One region of the Pseudomonas abieticivorans genome, then DNA from elsewhere that is predicted to be linked to it. Evidence: riboswitches for the same ligand, from Rfam matches in the RefSeq annotation. Region 1 holds a riboswitch; each other region holds the start of a gene.
The links. A riboswitch is a leader RNA that binds a small molecule or an ion and turns the genes downstream of it on or off. The one in region 1 is predicted to bind cobalamin.
Positions count from the first base shown of each region.

Region 2: it holds a riboswitch for cobalamin, as region 1 does, so the genes downstream of both, L9B60_RS03045 (ABC transporter substrate-binding protein) here and cobW (cobalamin biosynthesis protein CobW) in region 1, are expected to answer to the same signal.
Region 3: it holds a riboswitch for cobalamin, as region 1 does, so the genes downstream of both, cobO (cob(I)yrinic acid a,c-diamide adenosyltransferase) here and cobW (cobalamin biosynthesis protein CobW) in region 1, are expected to answer to the same signal.

Region 1 is NZ_CP094975.1:4,973,184-4,976,436, forward strand. It holds gene L9B60_RS22670 (CbtA family protein) at 1-44, opposite strand, end outside; gene L9B60_RS22675 (CbtB domain-containing protein) at 56-241, opposite strand; cobalamin riboswitch at 338-531, opposite strand; cobalamin riboswitch at 820-1,019, shown strand; gene cobW (cobalamin biosynthesis protein CobW) at 1,116-2,180, shown strand; gene cobN (cobaltochelatase subunit CobN) at 2,184-3,253, shown strand, end outside.
Region 2 is NZ_CP094975.1:704,555-707,807, reverse strand. It holds gene L9B60_RS03050 (FecCD family ABC transporter permease) at 1-284, opposite strand, end outside; gene L9B60_RS03045 (ABC transporter substrate-binding protein) at 281-1,312, opposite strand; adenosylcobalamin (AdoCbl) riboswitch at 1,355-1,441, opposite strand; gene hemB (porphobilinogen synthase) at 1,601-2,575, shown strand.
Region 3 is NZ_CP094975.1:3,939,017-3,942,269, reverse strand. It holds gene L9B60_RS18100 (cobyrinic acid a,c-diamide synthase CobB) at 1-963, opposite strand, end outside; gene cobO (cob(I)yrinic acid a,c-diamide adenosyltransferase) at 960-1,571, opposite strand; cobalamin riboswitch at 1,711-1,936, opposite strand; partial or broken gene L9B60_RS18090 (PQQ-dependent sugar dehydrogenase) at 2,165-3,253, shown strand, end outside.

The DNA of each region.
Region 1 (3,253 bases):
AGCAGGCCGGTGAAGCCGGCCGTCTGGGCAATTCGCTTGATCATCGGGTCGGCACTCAGTGGCACGGGAACGCGGAGCTGTGGCGGGTGTCATGGGCGGCGTTGTGCACCGCGGCGATGTGCGAGAAACCGGCAAAGTACACCAGGCACGCGCCGAGCACGGCAGCGCCAATGGCAGCGACCAGGCGTTGGCTTTGGGTGGTGGTGGTGGAGCCTGCGTGGCTGTGGGTAATAACGGACATGGCGTTCCCTCGTATCGTTTTCAGGACGACAGGGGGCGCAAAGATCTTGCGCGCAGCACGCCCGCAAGCTCTCAACAGCGCCCGCCCACCGCGGGTTGTCAATGGATTGATTGGGCCGGTCTCCGGGCTTGTGAGGGGCAATGTCATTGCCAGGCTGCATCACCTTCCCATGCCGAACTGCTGGCACAGTGGTACAGATGCATCGCTCACTTACCGTTGCGGGGGCAGCGCCGGACTTGACCGGCTTCCCGTTTCACCCTGTGAAGGGCACCCAAACGAAGGTGCAAGGAGAGCATGGGGCAGGGCGGGGAGTCAATGGTGCAGGGTTTTGGAGTGGCGGGCGGTGGATTCAAGTGTGGCTGAGACCGGCCGCCCGCGCGGCCTGTCGCAAGCAAGCTTGCTCCCACATCTTTTGCAACGTACTGCATTCTGATGGAGAGGCGTTGCCTGCCTTGGATAACTCTAATCCCACCGATAATGTGCGAGCAAGCTTGCTTGCGATAAGGCCGCGCGGCCGGCCGGTGGTGGCCGTTACCGAATCTCAAGCCAGCCCCCATTGACCTCCCCCCCACCACTGCGTAGCCTTGCACCTTCGAGGTTCTCGAGGGGCAACCCTTGAGCCAAGATGGGAACGCGGTTCAAGCCGCGGCTGCCCCCGCAACTGTAAGCGGTGAGGTGTTGGCAAGGCCACTGCGCTAGGCGCGGGAAGGCGCCGGCACGGCAGGCCTTGGGCCTGCGCACTGCGAGCCAGGAGACCTGCCTCGAACAAGTTTCTCACTACAACCGGGCGGGGTGATCCGGTGACGAACGCACCCGCGTGCCCAGCACTCGCGGTTCTCGTCGCGCATGCCCGCCCACCTGCCAAGGGCATCCGATGAAAACACTGGCCAAACTTCCCGTCACTATCGTTACCGGCTTCCTGGGCTCGGGCAAGACCACTTTGCTGCGCCACATGCTGGACAACGCCCAGGGCCGCCGCATCGCGGTCATCGTCAACGAATTCGGCGAGCTGGGCATCGACGGCGAGATCCTCAAGCAGTGCACCATCGGCTGCACCGAAGAAGAAGCCAATGGGCGTATCTTCGAGCTGGCCAACGGCTGCCTGTGCTGCACCGTGCAAGAAGAGTTTTTCCCGGTGATGCGCGAACTGGTGGCCCGCCGTGGCGACCTGGACCACATCCTGATCGAAACCAGCGGCCTGGCCCTGCCAAAACCTTTGGTGCAAGCCTTCCAGTGGCCGGAAATCCGCAGCGCCTGCACCGTGGACGCGGTGATCACCGTGGTCGATAGCCCGGCCGTGGCCGCCGGCACCTTCGCCGCCTTCCCCGACCAGGTCGATGCCCAGCGCAAGCTGGACCCCAACCTGGACCACGAGTCGCCGCTGCACGAATTGTTTGCCGACCAACTGGCCAGCGCCGACCTGGTCATCCTGAACAAGGCCGACCTGATCGATGCCGATGCGTTGGCTGCCGTGCGCGCCGAAGTCGCCGAAGAACTGCCGGCAGCGGTCAAGGTGATCGAAGCCAGCAGCGGTCGCCTGCCGCTGGAGGTGTTGCTGGGCCTGGGCGCCGAGTCCGAGGTGCACATCGACGGGCGCAAGACCCACCACGATCATCATGACGGCGACGATCATGACGACCACGATCACGACGCCTTCGACTCGATTTCCATCGAGCTGCCGCAAGCCGACGAAAGCCTGCTGCTCGATGCCCTGACCCAACTGGTGGTCAAGCACGGCATCTTGCGCGTGAAGGGCTTCGCCGCCATCCCGAACAAGCCAATGCGCCTGCTGATCCAAGGCGTGGGCACGCGTTTCGACAAGCACTTCGACCGCGCCTGGGCCGCCGACGAAACCCGCTCCACGCGTTTGGTGCTGATCGGCCAGGAACTGGACGCCGCCCTGCTGGAAAGCCAGCTGCGCGCTGCCCTGACCGTTTAAGCCATGCACTTACTGCGGACCCAACCCGGCGGTTTCGTACCCGACGACAGCATTGCCGACCTGGGGCAAACCCCGGCCGAGTTGGTCATCCTCTGCAGTGGCGACTCCCACCTGGCACTGTTGGCCGAAGCGGCCCGGCAGTTGCCAGACGATTACCCGACGCTGCGCCTGGCCAACCCCATGCAGGTGCAGAACCATGCCTCGGTCGACCTGTACGTCGACCAGGTGCTGCGCCACGCCAAGGTCATCCTGATTTCCCTGCACGGCGGCATCGGCTACTGGCGCTATGGCGTCGAGCAACTGGTGCAACTGGCCGAGCGCGGCGTGCAACTGATCCTGGTGCCGGGCGATGACCGCCCCGACCCCGAGCTGAGCGACCTGGGCACCGTGCCCAAGGCCGATGCCGAACGGCTGTGGCACTTTTTGCGTCAGGGCGGCATGGGCAACGCGTTGTCGTTGTTCAACTGCCTGGCCAGCGGTTTTCTCGGCCGCGACTACGCCTGGCAGGAACCCCAGGCCCTGCCGCGCACGGTGATCTACCACCCGCAAAAGCCACAGGCCGAACTCAGCGATTGGCAGCGCGACTGGCAACCCGGGCAAGCCGTGGTGCCGCTGCTGTTCTACCGCTCGCACCTGCAGGCGGCCAACACCGCCTTTGTCGATGTGTTTTGCGAGCGGCTGCAGCAGGCCGGGCTCAACCCCTTGCCGATCGCGGTCGCCAGCCTGAAGGAGCCGGGCTGCCTGAGCCTGGTCGAGGATTGGCTGGACCAGGTGCAGGCGGCGGTCATCCTCAACACCACAGGCTTTGCCCAGTCCAGCCCGGAAGCCCCGCACCTGCGGCCGTTTCGCCGGGATATCCCGGTGATCCAGGCCATTTGCGCCCAGGACAACCAGCCCGGTTGGGCGGCCAGCGAACAGGGCCTGGGCTCACGCGACCTGGCCATGCACATCGCCTTGCCGGAGCTGGACGGGCGCATTATCAGCCGGCCCATCAGCTTCAAGGACCTGGCCTGGCGCAGCGAGCGCAGCCAATCGGACGTGGTGTGCTACAAGCCCCATGCCGAGCGCATGGA
Region 2 (3,253 bases), 2.4 Mb from region 1:
GCCTGCAGTACTGCGCCGCACACCGCCAGGCCCGCGCCACAGCAGGCGGCGGCCAGGGCGCGGCTCAGGCGGTACTCCCAGATGATCCCCTGCTGGATACGCGGCAGCGGGTAGTCGCCCAGGCCCAGGCCATTGAGCAACGCCTTGATCGTCACGCCGAGGGGGATGGTCATTTCGCCCAGCGACACGGCCAAGGCGATCGACAGGCTTAGCGTCAGCAGTGCCAGCACGGCCAGCAGCCAGCGCCAGGCGCGGGCGTTTTCTGCGGCGAAGCGTGAAATCACTGCGCTTTCCCGAACGTGCCCAGGCCGATGGCGATGTGTTCAATGGCATCGACCACGCTCATGGACGGGTTCAGTGACTGCGCGTCCACCACGATGATGTGGTTGTCGCGCACCGCTTTGAGCTCGCGGGTCACCGGGTCGCTACGCAGGAACGCCAGCTTTTTCTCGACATCGTCGGCGGGGTACAGGCGCCGGTCCATGCGCGCCACCACGATCACATCGGGGTTGCGCGCAGCGATGGTTTCCCAGCTCACGCCAGGCCATTCTTCGTCGCTGTCGATGATGTTGTGCAGGCCCAGCACCTGGTTGATGTAGCCAGGCGCGCCATTCTTGCCGGCCACCCATGGGTCGCCCTCCAGCCGCGTGCTGGAGAACCAATACATCACCGACAACGGCGCGTGCGGCTGGGCGTTGGCGGTCTTGACGGCTTGCGCGACGCGTTGGCGCAATTGCCCGACCAGGGCATCGCCGGCAGCCTTCACGTCGAAGATCTGCGCCAGCTCATGGATTTCCTGTTCCACCAGGCCCAGGGAATACAACTGGCTGCGGCTACCGTCGGCGTTGGAGGTGGCCGTCAGGCCCTTGCCCTGGCAGTCGCTGGGCGACACGTAGGAGGGGATGCCCAAGGCATCGAGCTGCTCTGGCGTGGCCACTTCGCCCTGTGGGCCGACGTGGTAGGTGTACTGGGCCAGCACGATGTCGGGGGCGGCCTTGGCCACCGCTTCAAAGCTTGGCGCATTGCTGGCCAGGCGCGGCACCGTGGCGCCTGCGGCCTGCAACGCGGGCGGCAGCGGCCCGAACCACACGCCGGTGCCCACCATGCGCGGCGCCAGGCCCAGCGACAACAGCAACTCGGTGCTGGCCTGGCCCAGGGTGACGGCGCGTTGCGGCTTGGCCTGGATGACCACCTCGCGGCCGCAGTTCTGCACCGTCAGCGGGTAGTGGGTGGCCGCCTGGCTTTCGCTCAGGGGCAGGATAACGGCGAGGGTGCAAAACAACAGGCGAATGCAATGACGGCGGATCAACATGCAGCGGCTCCCGGGATGGCGCGTCCGTAAGGGGGGAAGGGGGCCTGCCGCAAGGTCTGGCTTTCGCCGTAAAACGACGAACACAGTGGCGCGACCGCGCCGGATTCCAACCGGCTTCCTGCAACAGGCATGTATTAAATACGGGGCATACGATACGCGAAAAGCCTACGGGCTTCGCCCCCTTGGCCGAACTATTGTTGCGCCCCCTGCAACAACCTGTTGGGCGATCAAGGCTGGCCTGGCGGCCCATCAAGGCATAAGCTGCGCCTATTTGATCGGAGGCCCCTGATGCCCAGCCAATTCCCCAGCGTTCGCCCACGTCGCCTGCGCCGCTCCGAAAGCCTGCGCGGCTTGTTCCAGGAAACCGAATTCACCCTCAACGATCTGGTGCTGCCGATTTTCGTCGAAGAAGAAATCGACGACTTCGTGCCCATCACCAGCATGCCGGGCGTGATGCGTATCCCTGAGTCCAAACTGGCCAGTGAAATCGAACGCTACGCCCGCGCCGGCATCAAGTCGGTGATGACCTTTGGCGTGTCCCACCACCTGGACGACACTGGCAGCGACACCTGGAACGAAAACGGCCTGGTGTCACGCATGGCGCGTATTTGTAAAGACGCCGTGCCCGAGATGGTGGTCATGGCCGACACCTGCTTCTGCGAATACACCAGCCACGGCCACTGCGGCGTGCTGCACGGCCACGACGTGGACAACGACGCCACCTTGGTCAACCTGGGCAAGCAGGCGGTCGCGGCGGCCCGTGCCGGTGCCGACTTCATCTCGCCGTCGGCGGCGATGGATGGCCAGGTCGGCGCCATTCGCAGCGCGCTCGATGCCGCAGGCTTTATCGATACCTCGATCATGGCCTATTCGACCAAGTTCGCCTCGGCGCTCTACGGCCCGTTCCGCGAAGCCGGCGGCAGCGCGCTGAAGGGCAACCGCAAAAGCTACCAGATGAACCCGATGAACCGCCGCGAAGCGGTGCGCGAATCGCTGCTGGACGAGCAGGAAGGCGCCGACGTGATCATGGTCAAGCCGGCGGGCGCCTACCTGGACATCATCCGCGACATCCGCGAAGCCTCGCGCCTGCCGCTGGCCGCCTACCAGGTGAGCGGCGAATACGCGATGATCAAATTCGCCGCCCAGGTAGACGCCATCGACGAGGCCCGCGTAGTGCGCGAAAGCCTGGGCTCGATCAAGCGTGCCGGCGCCGACCTGATCTTCACCTACTTCGCCATGGACCTGGCGCGCGACGGGATCTGATTGCAGTAGAAGCGGCGGCTCGACGCCCCGATTCATCCGCGAAAGGATCGCCACGGTGGTCCAGGCAGACCGCGTCGTGTGCTTCGCGGATAAATCCGCTCCTACAGGGGGATGCGGTCGTCTGTAGGAGCGGATTCATCCGCGAAAAGAACGCCACGGTGGTTCAGACAGACCGCGTCGTGTGCTTCACGGATAAATCCGCTCCTACAGGGGGATGCGGTCGTCTGTAGGAGCGGATTCATCCGCGAAAAGTACGCCACGGTGGTTCAGACAGACCGCGTCGTGTGCTTCGCGGATAAATCCGCTCCTACAGGGGTATGCGGTCGTCTGTAGGAGCGGATTCATCCGCGAAAAGTACGCCACGGTGGTTCAGACAGACCGCGTCGTGTGCTTCGCGGATAAATCCGCTCCTACAGGGGTATGCGGTCGTCTGTAGGAGCGGATTCATCCGCGAAAAGTACGCCACGGTGGTTCAGACAGACCGCGTCGTGTGCTTCGCGGATAAATCCGCTCCTACAGGGGTATGCGGTCGTCTGTAGGAGCGGATTCATCCGCGAAAAGTACGCCACGGTGGTTCAGACAGACCGCGTCGTGTGCTTCGCGGATAAGTCCGCTCCTACAGGGGTATGCGGTCGTCTGTAGGAGCGGATTCATCCGCGAAAAGACCGCCACGGTGGT
Region 3 (3,253 bases), 1.0 Mb from region 1:
TTCGGCCAATAAAGGTTTGCCGGCCTGATGGTGAGCGCGGATGGCCGCCAGCATCGGCGTGTTGGCCGCCAGCACGGCGTGGTGCAGTTCCGGGTAACCACCGGGCAGGTACAGGCTGTCACAGGGCGGCAGTTCGCGGTCGTGGATCGGCGAGAAGAATGATAGGTGCGCGCCCATCGCGGCCAAGAGGTCGAGACTGGCGCCGTAGGTAAAGGCGAAGGCTTCGTCGCGGGCAATGGCAATGCGCACGCCGGCCAACAATGGCTCGGCCGGCACCACGGTCGGCGCGGCGAAAGTCACGGCCGGCGGCAAGGCCACTTCGCAGCTCTCGGCCAACGCCGCCGCCGCGGCATCCAGGCGTACGTCCAGGTCATTCAGTTCGCTGGCCTGCACCAGGCCCAAGTGGCGGCTGGGCAGTTCGATACCCGTCTCGCGCGACAACGCGCCGTACCAGCGCAAGCCTTCAGTCAGGCTGCCTTCCAACAGTTGCGCGTGGCGCAGGGTGCCGACGCGGTTGGCCAGCACGCCGGCAAACGGCAGGTCTGGCTGGTAGCGCGCCAGCCCCAGGGCCAGCGCGCCAAACGTCTGGGCCATGGCGGTGCCGTCGATCACGCCCAACACGGGCACGCCAAAGTGGCGCGCCAGGTCGGCGCTGGACGGCGTGCCGTCAAACAGCCCCATCACCCCTTCGATCAGGATCAGGTCGGCCTCGCCGGCCGCCTCCCACAGCAACCGACGGCTTTCCTCGGCGCCCACCATCCACAGGTCCAGCTGATACACCGGGTGGCCGCTGGCACGTTCCAAAATCATGGGGTCGAGGAAGTCTGGGCCGCACTTGAACACGCGTACATTGCGGCCCTGGTTGCGATGCAAACGGGCCAGCGCCGCGGTGACGGTGGTCTTGCCCTGGCCAGACGCCGGTGCGGCAATCAGCACCGCCGGGCAATGTCGCGCATCACTCACAGCTCGATCCCTTTCTGGGCACGAATACCGGCCTGGAAGGCGTGCTTGAGCATGCCCATCTCGGTCACGGTATCGGCCAGCTCGATCATTTCAGGCTTGGCCCCGCGCCCCGTGACAATCACGTGTTGCATCGGCGGGCGCGCCTGCAAATCGGCCAGCACCTGGTCAAGGTCCAGGTAGCCGTGTTTGAGGGCGATGTTCAGTTCGTCGAGGATCACCAAGCCGATGCTCGGGTCGCGCAACAGCTGGCATGACACTTCCCAGGCCGCCTGCGCGGCGGCGATGTCGCGTTGGCGATCCTGGGTTTCCCAAGTAAAGCCTTCACCCATCACGTGGTAGCTGACCTGCTCGGGGAAGCGGCGGAAAAACAGCTCTTCGCCGGTGCTGTTGCGGCCCTTGATAAACTGCACCACGCCGCACTGTAGGCCATGGCCCATGGCCCTGGCCAGCATGCCGAAGGCCGAGCTGCTTTTACCCTTGCCGTTGCCGGTGAGCACCAGCATCAGCCCGCACTCGTTGGGCGAGTTGGCGATGCGTTCATCGATTATGGCTTTCTTGCGCAACATGCGCGCCACATGGCGCTCGTCACGTTCCTGGGATTCACTCATCGCAGCGCTCCGCTACACCTGCGCGCAGGGGGCATCGACGAGACACCGCTACCCGGCCGGGTGCAGCGCACAATCGTCAATGCCGCTCTCACCCGCGCGACAGAAGAATTGAAAAGGCCCACGGGCAATGCCAACGTGATGCCATCGAATGTCCCAGGCCGGTCTCCGGGCTCATGAGCGGGGCACACACACCCAGACCGCGCGCCTTCCCGGAACCATCCTGGCCCAGTGGCGCAATGCGCGGTATTGACTCATTTACCGTTGCGGGGGCAGCGCCGGGATCATCTGCATGGCAGGCTCACCGGCTTCCCTGTTTCACCCTGCCAGCTTCAACGCTACAAGGCACCTGGAACAACCCGCGAAGGGTAGAGGGTTGGGGGTGGAGCGTCAATTAAAGGCGCTCTGTAAGACCGCAAAGGTGAAGTGGCCTCCTCCCTCCGGCGTCGCTCAAGCGGATGACGGCCCGGGCGCTTGATGGGGCACACAATCAAGATCAAGAGCAGATCAGAGCAGGCAGGAAATTGGCTTGAACCTCCGAGCTGCGACACGTCTCTACTCTACATAACCCCAATGCGCACCCGGGAGCACCCGCTATGCACAAGACCCGCCTGGCCCTCGTCATCCTCACCACCGTCGCGCTTGGCGCCTGCGGGGAATCCTCCACGCTGTAAAGTTTCCGACGGCACCGGCCCCTCACCGCAGCTGCCGGCACCGAACAAAACCCTGATCCCCACCGTCAACATCGCCAACGCCGTTGGCTGGCCTCAAGGCGAGAAACCCCAGGCTGCGCAAGGCACCCAAGTGGACGCGTTCGCGGAAAACCTCGACCACCCACGCTGGCTGTACGTACTGCCTAACGGCGACGTGCTGGTGGCGGAAACCAACGCCCCGCCCAAGCCCGACGACAGCAAGGGCATCAAGGGCTGGGTGATGAAGACCGTGATGGGCAAAGCGGGCGCCGGCGTACCCAGTGCCAACCGCATCACCTTGCTACGGGACAAGGACGGTGATGGCGTGGCAGAAACCCGCACGGTGTTCCTGACCAATCTCAACTCACCGTTCGGCATGACCCTGGTCGGCAACGACCTGTACGTGGCCGACACCGATGCGCTGCTGCGCTTCCACTACGAGCCGGGCATGACCGCCATCAGTGGCACCGGCACCAAAGTGGTCGACTTGCCAGGCGGCACCCTCAACCACCACTGGACCAAAAACGTCATCGCCAGCCCCGACGGCAAAAAGCTCTACGTCACCGTGGGCTCCAACAGCAACGTCGGCGAAAACGGCCTGGACGCCGAGAAAGGCCGCGCGGCCATCTGGGAGGTGGACCCGGCCACCGGCCAGCACCGCATCTTCGCCTCCGGCCTGCGCAACCCCAACGGCATGGGCTGGGAGCCCACCAGCGGGCAATTGTGGACGTCGGTGAACGAGCGTGACGAAATTGGCAGCGACCTGGTGCCCGACTACATCACCTCGGTCAAGGATGGCGCCTTCTACGGTTGGCCCTTCAGCTACTACGGCCAGCACGTGGATGCCCGGGTTTCCCCGCAGAACCCGGAAATGGTCGCCAAGGCCATCGCTCCGGACTACGCCGTAGGCCCGCACACCGCGTCCATCGGCATGACCTTCGCCGAGGCCGACGGGTTGCCGGCACCGTTCAACCACGGCGCCTTCGTCAGCCA